DNA from 4 places in the Phytobacter diazotrophicus genome. Region 4 is predicted to be linked to each of the others. Evidence: predicted binding sites of a transcription regulator. Region 4 holds the regulator's gene; each other region holds the start of a gene.
The links. The regulator Fur, encoded in region 4, represses iron uptake genes when iron is present. The targets are predictions, from matches to a motif close to ATAATAATGAGAACNACTATCAA.
Positions count from the first base shown of each region.

Region 1 (3,210 bases), 470 kb from region 4:
GCAAGATGAAGATGAAGATAAAGACAGGGGTTACTGCACTGGCGTTCGCGGGTTTACTGGCAGGCTGCGTCGCACAGCCAGCAAAACAGGCGCAGCAGCCGGCCCAGAGCTGCAAAGCCGACAATCAGATGCAACAAACCACGCTCTATTTCGGCTTAAGCCGCCCGGCAGGGAAAGATGTCACCGCACAGGAGTGGCAGCAGTTTGTCGATACGGACGTGACGCCGCGCTTTCGTGATGGCCTGACGGTGTTTGACGCGCGCGGACAATGGCTGGGTAACGACGGCAAAGTGGCGAAGGAAGCGAGCAAAGCGTTAATGCTGATCCACGGGAAAGATGCCGGAAGTGAAAGCAATATCGAAACGCTGCGCACGCTCTACAAAACCCGTTTCGGTCAGGAGTCTGTGATGCGCGTAGATCAACCGGTTTGCGTACAGTTCTGATAAAAAAACGGCGGGCGTGAAGCCCGCCGTGAGGATTAAAGTACAACGCCTGCAAAAGCGGCGGAAAGCAGGCTTACCAGCGTTGCACCATAGACCAGGCGCAAACCGAAGCGTGACACGACATTCCCCTGCTGCTCGTTAAGCCCTTTAATGGCGCCCGCCACGATGCCGATTGAGGCGAAGTTGGCGAACGACACCAGGAAGACGGAGAGGATCCCAAGCCCGCGCGGCGTCATTTCAGCGGCAACTTTCTGCAGTTCGATCATCGCCACAAACTCGTTAGCCACCAGTTTGGTCGCCATAATGCTGCCCGCATGCAGGGCATCCGAAAGCGGAATGCCGACCAGCCACGCCAGCGGATAGAACACATAACCAAGAATTTGCTGGAAGCTGATGCCAAACAGGGCAGAGAAGAGAGCATTGACCGCGCTAATCAGGGCAATAAAACCAATCAGCATGGCCAGGATAATCATCGCCACTTTGAAACCGGCCAGAATATATTCCCCCAGCATCTCAAAGAAACTTTGTGATTCGTGGAGTTTTTCCAGCTTAATTTCCGGTTCGGCTTCCGGGCGCGTCGGGTTAATGACTGACAGGATAATAAAGGTGCTGAACATATTAAGGATTAACGCCGCCACCACATATTTTGCATCCAGCATCGTCATATAGGCGCCGACAATCGACAGCGATACCGTCGACATCGCGGTTGCGGCCATAGTGAACAGACGACGTGAGGACAGGTCGGCCAGAATCCCTTTGTAGGCAATGAAGTTTTCCGACTGGCCAAGGATCAGCGAGCTGACTGCGTTAAACGACTCCAGCTTGCCCATGCCGTTGAGTTTTGACAGCAGTGTGCCGATAAGGCGAATAAAAATCGGCAGAATACGCCAGTGCTGCAAAATACCGATCAGCGCGGAAATAAAAACGATAGGGCACAGAACGCCGAGGAAAATAAACGCCAGCCCTTTTTCACTCATCCCGCCAAAGACAAAACCGGTGCCTTCACCTGCAAATTTGAGCAGTGTTTCAAAAAAGCCAGAGACATATTTAATAAGCGTCTGTCCGCTTTGCGCATGCAAAAAGAACCATGCCAGCGCCAGTTCAATAACCACTAATTGCAGAATAAAGCGCACGCGAACTTTGCGGCGGTCAAAGCTGGTGAGCCATGCCAGAGCCAGAATGACGACCAGCGCCAGCAGAAAATGTAGGAAGTTGATCATGTCGAAAATTGTGCAGGTAATTGGGGCGCTCATTTAGCCACAGCCCGTATACTCAGTAAACAAAAAGTTAATGATTTGTAAGCTAACTTTTTGCCATATACCTTCTGATTCTGCATAACAGCCGTTTCGATTAGCCTTAGCCAGCTATCCGGTTACATCCTTTCATTATTCAGATTAATTTTCGCTTGAGTTTCTTTTTTCCGTAATGATAATCACTATCAAAGAAATTTACTTTTCTTTTCAGCAATTGACCATTGATGACAGCAGAGGCGTCCGCATGTTTGTTCCATTTCTCATTATGTTACGTGAAGGCCTCGAAGCGGCACTGATCGTAAGTTTGATTGCCAGTTACCTTAAGCGCACTCAGCGCGGACGCTGGATTGGCGTGATGTGGATAGGCGTATTCCTCGCCGCGGCGCTATGTCTGGCGCTCGGCATCATCATTAACGAAACCACCGGTGAGTTCCCGCAGAAAGAGCAGGAGCTGTTTGAAGGTATTGTCGCGGTGATTGCCGTGGTGATCCTGACATGGATGGTCTTCTGGATGCGCAAAGTCTCCCGCAACGTCAAAGTGCAACTGGAGCAGGCGGTAGATAACGCCCTCGCCAGCCGAAACAACCATGGCTGGGCGCTGATCATGATGGTCTTCTTCGCCGTGGCGCGCGAAGGGCTGGAATCGGTCTTCTTTCTGCTGGCGGCCTTCCAGCAAGATGTGGGGATCTGGCCGCCTGTGGGCGCGGTGCTTGGGCTGGTTACTGCCGTGGTACTCGGCTTCCTGCTCTACTGGGGCGGCATTCGTCTGAACCTTGGTGCGTTCTTCAAATGGACCAGCCTGTTTATTTTGCTGGTTGCGGCAGGTCTGGCGGCAGGGGCGATTCGCGCCTTTCATGAGGCCGGACTGTGGAACCACTTCCAGGATGTGGCGTTCGATCTGAGTAACGTGCTGACTACGCACTCCCTGACGGGCACGCTGCTGGAAGGTATTTTCGGCTATCAGGAGACACCGAGCGTCAGCGAAGTTGGCGTCTGGTTCCTCTACTTAATTCCTGCGCTGGTGCTGTATGTCATGCCATCGCGCTCAGGCTCGCAGCCTTCCAGAGCTGCACAATAATCGCTGTACCGGGTGAATTATAGTTACAACATACTTTAAGAAGGGAAGGGGTCATGGCAATTCATTTTCGTCGTAGTGCGTTACAGGCAGGGATCGCAACGCTGCTTTCTTGCGCGTTTGCTGCCCATGCAGCGGATGTCCCTCAGGTAAAAGTGACCGTCACGGACAAGCAGTGTGAGCCGATGAATCTGACGGTAAACGCGGGTAAAACGCAGTTCCTCATCGTCAACCAGAGTCAGAAGGCGCTGGAGTGGGAAATCCTCAAAGGGGTGCTGGTGGTTGAAGAGCGCGAAAACATTGCGCCGGGCTTTAGCCAGAAGCTGACCGCTAACCTGCAGCCGGGTGAATATGACATGACCTGCGGCCTGCTTACCAACCCGAAAGGCAAACTCATCGTTAAAGGCCAGGCGACGGCGGATGCGGCAAAAAGCGAAGC
Region 1 covers NZ_CM125428.1:3,532,364-3,535,573, reverse strand. The annotation lists gene ACS0RQ_RS17220 (DUF3574 domain-containing protein) at 12-443, shown strand; gene ACS0RQ_RS17215 (NupC/NupG family nucleoside CNT transporter) at 479-1,663, opposite strand; gene efeU (iron uptake transporter permease EfeU) at 1,941-2,774, shown strand; gene efeO (iron uptake system protein EfeO) at 2,828-3,210, shown strand, end outside.
Region 1: the regulator Fur is predicted to act here: its motif matches at 1,863-1,885, upstream of efeU (iron uptake transporter permease EfeU).

Region 2 (3,210 bases), 2.5 Mb from region 4:
AACGCCAGCCCAGTTCATACGCATCGACTTTGATACCGTCGAGTTTTGAGTCGTTGACGTTCACGCTGTTGACCAGACGATAGTGTCCATTACTCAACTGGTAGGTGCCGGAGCCGTAGTATTTCGCCAGATCCGGGATCTCAAAGCCTTGTGAGAAGTTAAACCACAACTGCTGGCGATCCGTCAGATGGCCCAGAATGCCTGCGTTAAACAGCAGGTTGTTGTAATCGGTTTTCCCGCCCGGCACCGCGTCTGCTGAGGTGGCTCTGCCTGTGGCAATCGCCTGCTGCTGCGCGTAACCAATAAAGTCATCGACCCGGTTTTCTGTGTATTGATAGCGCACGCCGCCGCTCAGGGTGATAGCGGAGATGTCGTAGCTACTTTGCAGGAAAGGGGCGAGGTTGGTGATGCTGTAACCCGGATAACGCCCGACGTTCCAGGCGTTGTCCAGCTTCATGCCACCGCTGGCCGCCGCTTTGTTAAGGTCGAAAAATTGCTGGTTGGCGTCGAAAGTTTCATGTTCGGCATCCACGCCCCATGTCAGGGTTAAATCCTCCAATGGCTTGCTGTTGATGGTCAGCTTGCCGCCGTAGAAATCGGTCTTTTGCTGCGATGCGCCAATACTGGTCACCCGGCCGCCGGAGAGGGTAGGGAAGGGGTAGAACGTCAGGCTTTCATCACGGTAGTAAATCTGTGCGAGCAGGTCCTGGCCCCAGAAATCGGTGTTGGAATATTGCAGGTTGATCAGGTGGCGCTCGGTGCCCGGAATGCGGTCGGAGTCGAGGTTGTTTTTGTTATACGCATTGCCAGAACCGGTTACCGCCGAGAAGTTCTCGCCGAGGTACAGGCCGTGCTTACCGTCGGATTCACTTTTGTAATACTGAGTGGTGAGCTGCAACTGCTGATGAGCGTCGATATTCAGCGTACCGGTACCCATGACATCCAGGCGGTCTGAGTACTGCAGGCCGGTCTGGGTGTTATCAATATTGACCTCGTTGCCTTTGCCATCATACCAACCGCCAAAGCGCTGATACGCCACCGACAGGCGTCCGGATGCATTGTCGTTGCCGCCGCTGACCGCCGCCGCGACGTTTTCGTCATTATCGTTATGGCTGTTAAAGCCCGTCTTCATGCCAGTCTGAAACTCGACTTCTGTTTCCGGCTGGCCTTTTTTAGTCACGATATTGATCAAACCACCGGTACTGCCGCCGCCATAGAGGGAGGTTGCGCCGGAGATAACTTCAATACGGGCGATATTAAATGGATCGATTGAATCCAACTGGCGGCTGTCGCTGCGCGAGGAGTTTAAACGTACCCCGTCGACCATCACCATCATCGAACGACCACGCATATTCATACCGTAGTTGGTGCGTCCCTGGCTGCTGACATCCATACCGGGAATCAACTGCGCCAGCACCTCTTTAAACTCTTTACCGCCCTGAACCTGCTGTTCAATTTCTGCCTGTTCAATGACCCAGGTGGTCTGCGCCATGTCGGTAATGCTGTGATTCGCACGGCTGGCGGCCACCACCAGTGTCTCTTCTTTTTGACCTTCAGCTGCGGCATTAGCATTTAACATCATCAGTAAACAAGGACTTAACGTCCAAAAGTAACGAGGTTTCATTATTGTGGTAATCCTGATTAATCCAAAGGTACGGCGGCGTTGATTCTCCCGTGCCGCAAGCGCATCACCTCAGTGGTGATAGTGATTATCAAGATGATATGAATTATCGTTACCATGTAAACAGTTTATGTTAAAAAATATTTCTCTAATGGCATGATTTTTATGTGGTTTATGGTGCGGGAATGGGATGTTGGCGGGTCTTTAGAGTTCAAGGGGGGATACTCCCCCTCACACCGATTTTCTGCCTGAAGGAGAAGGGGAAACCAAAAGCAAAAACCCAGCCATAGGCTGGGTTCTCTGAATAAGTGGTGCCCGGACCCGGACTAACGCCGGAGGCGTTGAACAGCGCGCGTGTCGCGCTGGCCCCGAAGGGGTGAGCCGCTTGCGGCGAATAATCGAACGGAGTTCGATGGAGAGTCCGGTTGCAGAAAAGCAAAAACCCAGCCATAGGCTGGGTTCTCTGAATAAGTGGTGCCCGGACTCGGAATCGAACCAAGGACACGGGGATTTTCAATCCCCTGCTCTACCGACTGAGCTATCCGGGCAACGGGGCGCATTAAACCCGATCCGCCTCGCCTCGTCAACGAAATTTCTTCAAATCGTTGCAGACTGCACAATCTATCACCACTTTGCTGATGATGCACGCGAACTCAGGCAAAAAAAGTGGTCCACAGGGCAGAGAGCGGCATCGCAAGTGCCAGTGCAGGCAGCATATTCGCCACCGCAAACATCTTAATTCCACAAATCCTTAGGCCCGTAGCCAGCAATAGCACGCCGCCTACGGCAGTGAAATCACCCATCATCGCGGGTGTGGTCAAAGGTAAAATAAGCGTGGCGCAGGTAGCGAGCGTCAGTTGAATAATAAGCATCGGTACGGAGATGAACGCGACGGCAAAACCTAACGAAGTCGCGAATATCACCGCCGTGAAAAAATCGAGAAATGCTTTGGCAATCAGCAGGCTTGGGTCACCGGTCATCCCCTCACGCATGGCGCCGAAAATCCCGGTACCACTGGCGCAAAACAAAATGATAATCGCCACCAGGCTTTGGATAAACGATTCGTGAGCATCCAGCGCATGGCTTGCTGAACGGCGCTTTTGCACTAATTTACGTAAACCGTTCACCGCGCCGCTGATACCGCGCTCCACATAACAGAGTTCACCTATCAAGGTGCCAACCAGGGTTGCAAGCACCATAACGGGCAGATTGACGCATTTAATCACCAGCAAAATGCCGATGCCCAGCGAGGCAAGACCAAAGATCGAGGGCATTGAGGAGCGAACCCGCTCCGGTAAACGGTGGCTCAGCAGTGCACCAATCGTTCCCCCCAGCAAAACGGCGGCGGCGTTGATATAAGGTCCTGTTAACACGTTTTTTCTCCAGAGGTTTTGCGAACACAACTGCATAGTATGACGCAACGAAGCACATTATTATGCCCGATTAATGCGGGTAATAACTGTATTTAGCTTTTGAATATAATCACTTATGGAAATGACTGAAAAGGCAATTGCATTATGTTGCATTTGGTCTTCGCTTCGTTGGTTGCACCTGCGAAAAAATGATGACATGATTGCGCGAATTTTCTT
Region 2 covers NZ_CM125428.1:845,884-849,093, forward strand. The annotation lists gene ACS0RQ_RS04105 (TonB-dependent siderophore receptor) at 1-1,624, opposite strand, end outside; tRNA gene ACS0RQ_RS04110 (tRNA-Phe) at 2,094-2,169, opposite strand; gene ACS0RQ_RS04115 (DUF554 domain-containing protein) at 2,275-2,994, opposite strand.
Region 2: the regulator Fur is predicted to act here: its motif matches at 1,718-1,740, upstream of ACS0RQ_RS04105 (TonB-dependent siderophore receptor).

Region 3 (3,210 bases), 100 kb from region 4:
GCCTAACCACAACGCCACCAGCGCCAGTGCCAGATCGGCTGACTGGCACTGGTTCGCCGCCTGGGTCAGGCGACGGAATGCGGCGGTATCCAGGCGACATGTCAAACGCAGAATATCGGTCGTCGCCGCACGGCCCGGCAGTGGCGCAGGTGACAGGGAAGCCGGTGCGGGTAAGGTGCGTTTTTGTTCCGCCCAGAAGACTTTGTCACGCTGCCAGGCGTCGCTTTCCCGGTAGCGTTGATATTCGTCCACCACCCCGGCAAAGGGGGTAAAAGGTGTCGGGGGAATGGCGTTACCCGCACGTAAGGCACGGTAAATAGCGGCAATCTGGCGGGTAATGGCGGGGAAACTAAAGCCATCTACCAGCAGATGGTGATAACGCTGATACCAGAACCAGCGATGGTTATCGACCTGAATAAGCACATGGCAAAAAAGCGGTTTACCGCTGTCAACGCGAAGATCCTGCGCGAGATCGGTCTGCATTAATGCCAGCGCGGCCGCATGCGGGTCGGCATGATGGCGAACATCAATAATCTGCGGCAGGGCAAACACGCTATCATCGTCCAGTTGCTGCCAGACCTCGCCATTGTCTTCTGTAAAGCGCATACGCAAAGTATCAGCCTGGGCCAGGCCTTCTTTGATGGCCTTCGCCAGTAGCGGTGCGTCCAGTTCGCCGTCCAGCTCCACATAATGGGCCACGCTCCAGGCATTGGGCAGCGTGGAGAGTTTTTCTGCCATCCAGATCCCCGGCTGCGCGGCCACGAGGGGTAAACGTGTGGTCATTCGCGTCTCCTTAGCAGGCGTGATGCGCCGGGGTTAAACTCTGCCAGTTGGCGTTGAGCCAGGCGTTACACACCTCCTGCGAGGCGGGCTGGCATACCACGCGCCAGCCTTGCGGAAGCGCGCACTGCTGTGGCCACAGGCTGAACTGCTGCTGCGCGTTTTGCAGAATAAAAAATTGCCCTTGCTGATTATCGAAGGGATTGCTGCATTCCATACCAGGCTCCTGTCGTAATTGCGCTTATTGCGCCGCGCGTGTCAAAGGTTGCCAGAGGGTCATCAGCCCTGCGGTCAGCCCGCCGCGCCAGCAAAGCGCATCATGTCCGCCGTCAACCTGACGCCAGAAAACCGTCTGCTGTGTGTGTTGTAATTGGGTATAAAGGGCCTGATTAGCCCGGAAAATAATCGGCTCGCGTACCCCGGCTTCCAGCACAATACGCAGCCCGTGAGCTGAGAGTTCGCCGCGTTTGAGTTGTTCGATAAGCAGGCCATCCTGCTGGCCGTCGCGCGTTGGCCACCAAAAGGAGCCCGACTGACTCAGCACGCAGCCAAAACGCTGCGGCCAGTGCAAGGCGGCATAGAGCGCTGACAAACCGCCAAAACTCTGCCCGGCCACCACCGTGCGGCCAGCGTCATCGCTAAAGGGAGTTATCGCCTGCACTTGCGGTAATAATTCCTGCTGAATCGCCAGCCAGAAATCGGGATTACAGGGCAACTCCTGGCTGCGGTGGGTGGTATCAATTACATCGATGAGCAGATAGACGGCAGGCGGCAATAAACCCTGTTCGGTAAGGGCTGCCAACGCGGGCCAGACAGGCATGCTTTCGGCCCAAAACTGACCGTCGAGCAGTATCGCCAGCGGGCGCTCAGCGCTCGGGTCATCGCCGGTGGCGTAAACCCACACGCGGCGATGGTTATTCAGGCGTTGGCTATGCCAGCTCATCACCGTCGCCGGGCTGTATACGGCATCAGGCCGATCCCAACCGGGCTGATGCGGAGCACCGGGCATCGCCAACGGCGATACGGGATGGCCTCGCCCGCCACGCCAGCAATGCGGGTTAAGCGGATCGGCAATCGCGCGTGGCAGCAGTTTGCGCCAGCCTTCGCGCAGTGCCATACGATCCGGCTGCAATTGGGCAAACACCTGCGGCGAGAAGTCGTCAGCGCGATCGGAGGGGATCAGGCAATAGCTTCCGCGCCACCCTGCTTCCAGTTGCGTTTGCCAGCACCAGACATCCGTTCCGGGAATGCGCGCCAGCGACTGCGGCGTCGCCTGCTGATGGTGGTCAGTGACGCCAGTGATATAGATCCAGACATGGGTAGTGCTGGAGGTGTTTTCGGTACCCGCCGGGTCGCGCCACCAGAAGGTAACCTGATAATTTCCATCACTTTCCAGACACCATTCTGGCCCCGTTTTTGCCTTCCACCAGGCCTCGCTTCCCGCTATCAATGCCAACGCCATAACCTCACATTCACTGTGGAAATTTTTGCTTGCAGATTAACAATTATTGATAATATTATTGATAACTATTTTCATTTGCAATAGCGTATTGTCGCGCTTTGGCGAGCGCGTCTTTCATAATCACAATGCCATCTTTTGCGGATTTTCTCAGGATGAGCCCCCTTCGCAAATGAATGGCAATGGCGTGCCGTGTTTCTTACCCGTCTGGGGATGGATCGCGCGGGAATACGGCAAGAAAAGCAGGAAAAACAATGAAAAACAAAATGCGTTCCCTGACCTTATTGGTCAATCTGGGAATTTACGGCGTGGCTTTACCCGCTTTCGCGGCAGAGACGACGACCAACGAGACAGCCAGTAATGATGACACCATTGTGGTTACCGCCGCGCAGCAAAATCTGCAGGCGCCAGGGGTATCAACCATTACCGCTGATGAGATCCGCAAAAACCCACCCGCACGTGACGTTTCCGAAATCATCCGCACCATGCCCGGCGTTAACCTGACGGGTAACTCTACCAGCGGTCAACGTGGTAACAACCGCCAGATTGATATCCGTGGGATGGGGCCGGAAAACACCCTTATCCTGGTCGACGGAAAACCGGTCACCAGCCGTAACTCTGTTCGTCAGGGTTGGCGCGGTGAGCGTGATACTCGTGGCGATACCAGTTGGGTACCGGCCGACATGATTGAACGTATTGAGGTTATTCGTGGCCCGGCCGCTGCGCGTTATGGCAATGGTGCTGCGGGGGGGGTGGTGAATATCATCACCAAAAAATCGACCGATCAGGCATGGCACGGTTCGTGGAACAGTTATTTCAACGCACCGGAGCACAAAGATGAAGGCGCGACTAAACGTACCGACTTTAGCCTGAGCGGCCCGCTGGGCGGCGATTTCAGCTTCCGTCTGTACGGTAACCTGAATAAAACGCAGGCCGATGCCTGGGACATTAACCAGGATCACCAGTCTGAA
Region 3 covers NZ_CM125428.1:4,108,646-4,111,855, forward strand. The annotation lists gene entF (enterobactin non-ribosomal peptide synthetase EntF) at 1-783, opposite strand, end outside; gene ACS0RQ_RS20075 (MbtH family protein) at 794-997, opposite strand; gene fes (enterochelin esterase) at 1,022-2,242, opposite strand; gene ACS0RQ_RS20085 (TonB-dependent siderophore receptor) at 2,494-3,210, shown strand, end outside.
Region 3: the regulator Fur is predicted to act here: its motif matches at 2,295-2,317, upstream of fes (enterochelin esterase).

Region 4 (3,210 bases):
CGTTTAACGCTAAACGTAAGGCGTTAGCGTTGGCTATTGCCTGCGCCACCGCATTACCTGGTTTAACTTTCGCTCCTTCCGCCAGCGCCACTGGTTTTGTTGATGATGCCACGCTCACCGGCGGGATTTACTACTGGCAGCGCCAGCGTGACCGTAAAGATGTCACCGATGGCGATAAATACAAAACTAACCTGTCGCACTCCACCTGGAATACCAATCTCGATTTCCAGTCAGGTTATGCTGCCGATATGTTCGGTATTGATGTCGCGGTCTTTGCAGCGATTGAGATGGCTGAATCCTCAGAAAGCGCACACCCGAATGAAATCGCATTTTCAAATAGCCACAAGGTGTATGACGAAGACTGGTCCGGCGATCGCAGCGGCGCAAGTCTCTATAAAGCCGCCGCGAAATTTAAATATGGCCCGGTGTGGGCGAGGGCAGGGTACATCCAGCCGACGGGGCAAACGCTGCTGGCCTCAAACTGGAGCTTTATGCCGGGCACCTACCAGGGGGCAGAAGCCGGTGCAAAACTGGATTTCGATGATCGCGGTGCGCTGAGCTTCTCATACATGTGGGCCAATGAATACAAAGCGCCGTGGTATAACGAAACGGATAATTTCTACCAGAACGATGGCGTGAGCAAAATTGATTATGTCCACTCTCTGGGCGCATCGTACGACTTTAAAAACGATCTGATCCTCGAAGCCGCGTTTGGCCAGGCACAGGGCTATGTTGATCAATATTTTGCCAAAGCCAGCTATAAGTTTGACGTCGCGGGTAATCCGCTTTCCACCAGTTATCAGTTCTATGGCTCGCGCGACAAGGCCGATAACAACACCATTAATGATATTTATGACGGCACCGCGTGGCTACAGGCACTCACTTTTGGCTATACGATCGGCCCTGTGGATTTACGCCTGGAAGGGACCTGGGTCAAAGCTGATGGCCGTCAGGGCTATTTCAACTCACGTATGACGCCGCAGTATGGATCTTCCAACGGTCGCCTGGATATCTGGTGGGATAACCGCTCCGACTTTAACGCCCATAATGAGAAATCCGTCTTTGCTGGCGCTATGTATGACCTGAAAGGCTGGAACCTGCCGGGGTGGGCGGTCGGTGCATCGTATGTATATGGCTGGGATGCCAAACCGTCCAATGTCTCCTCTGGCGATAAATATTACGATGCGGGAAATTCCATCAAAGAGTCGGCGTACAGCCTTGACCTGCTTTACACGGTGCAGGAAGGGATGGCAAAAGGCACCTTATTCAAGCTGCATTTCACCCAATATGATAACCATTCCAATATCCCGAGTTGGGGCGGTGGATATAACAACATCTTCCAGGACGAACGTGACGTGAAGTTTATCGTCATTGCGCCCCTGAATATTTTCTAATGCGAGGGAATGCCATGATGACGAAACCGATATTGCTAGCCCTGATGACGCTGGGGCTTGCCGCCTGTGTGCAACAGCCGCAGGCACCAAAGGAAGATGCGCGATTAAAAGAGGCTTATAGCGCCTGTATTACTACGGCAGAAGGTTCTCCGGAAAAAACAGCGGCGTGCAGAAGTGTGCTGGATGTCCTGCGCAAAGAGAAAGCGCACCAGCAATTTGCGCAGGAGGAGAGCGTGCGCACCCTGGATTATCAGCAGTGTCTTGAAGCGACGCATACCGGAAACGGGCAGGCGGTAAAATCCCGCTGTGACCAGATCTGGCAGGAGATACGCCACCATAACACGGTAAATTAACCGTCTGAAAGGGCCCGCTTCGGCGGGCTTTTTCGTGTGGTGAAAGCAGAAAATAAAAAAGCCAACCCGGAGGTTGGCTTTATAACGATGCGGGTGATTATTTATCAGCCGCTTCGTGCGCGTTTTCATCAGTACGGCAGTCACCTTCGGCGCAGTGGCCATACAGGTAGAGACTGTGGTTCGTCAGACGAATACCATGCTTAGATGCGATTTCACGCTGACGCGCTTCAATAGAGTCATCGCTGAACTCGATCACTTTGCCGCAATCCAGGCAAATTAAGTGGTCGTGGTGATGCTGCTGCGTCAGTTCGAAGACGGATTTACCGCCTTCAAAATTATGGCGGGTCACAATCCCGGCATCGTCGAACTGGTTAAGTACACGGTACACCGTGGCCAGCCCAATCTCTTCGCCCATGTCGATCAGGCGCTTATATAGATCTTCCGCACTGACATGATGGTTCTCCGGCTCCTGAAGCACTTCCAGGATTTTTAACCGAGGAAGCGTGACTTTCAGGCCGGCCTTCTTTAATGCGGTATTGTTGTCAGTCATGCGGAATCTGTCCTGTTGCTAAACGATTCACTTCCCGTCGGGAAGCTACAAGGAATGCACCTGGGATAATGCGTCTCATTATAGAACTGCCATGCCTGAATGAAAACTGCAAGTCCTCAAGTAAAGTAAGCTTATAAAACGTGGTAGCGTCTACAAAGTCCTTTGGGCTAGCCGTTTTAATCAGGGGCCATTGTACAGCGCTGGAGAAAAAAGTTAAAAAATTGTAGCAATTATTTCCATCGCTTTTATCTATTAATCCGGCGCAACCAGCAGGTTGCGCCAAACATCATCAGGCATTGAGGATGTCGTTCAGGTGAAGTTCTTCAGAAATCTGTTTTACCCATTTGTCGACGCGGCCAGCGGTCAGTTCAGGCTGACGGTCTTCGTCAATGGCAAGGCCAACGAAGTGGTTGTCGTCTGCCAGACCTTTTGACGCTTCAAAATGGTAACCTTCGGTCGGCCAGTGGCCTACGATAGTTGCGCCGCGCGGTTCAATAATGTCGCGAATGGTGCCCAGCGCGTCACAGAAGTACTCTGCGTAGTCTTCCTGATCGCCACAGCCAAACAGAGCAACCAGTTTGCCGTTAAAATCGATATCTTCCAGCGTCGGGAAAAAGTCATCCCAGTCACACTGTGCTTCACCATAATACCAGGTCGGAATGCCAAGCAGCAGGATGTCGTAACCTTCCAGATCCTCTTTGCTGCTTTTAGCAATGTCATGCACATCGGCAACATCTTTACCAAGTTGAGCCTGGATCATCTTTGCGATGTTTTCGGTATTACCGGTATCGCTGCCGAAAAAAATGCCTGTGATTGCCATGAGTAAAATAACCTCTTGAAACTTAATGATATGGTGGTGGCGATTGGCCCACGGATAAGGGCAATCATAGCAGATCAGAGAAGCACGCGGAAA
Region 4 covers NZ_CM125428.1:4,006,674-4,009,883, reverse strand. The annotation lists gene chiP (chitoporin ChiP) at 1-1,394, shown strand, start outside; gene chiQ (ChiQ/YbfN family lipoprotein) at 1,412-1,747, shown strand; gene fur (ferric iron uptake transcriptional regulator) at 1,845-2,297, opposite strand; gene fldA (flavodoxin FldA) at 2,587-3,117, opposite strand.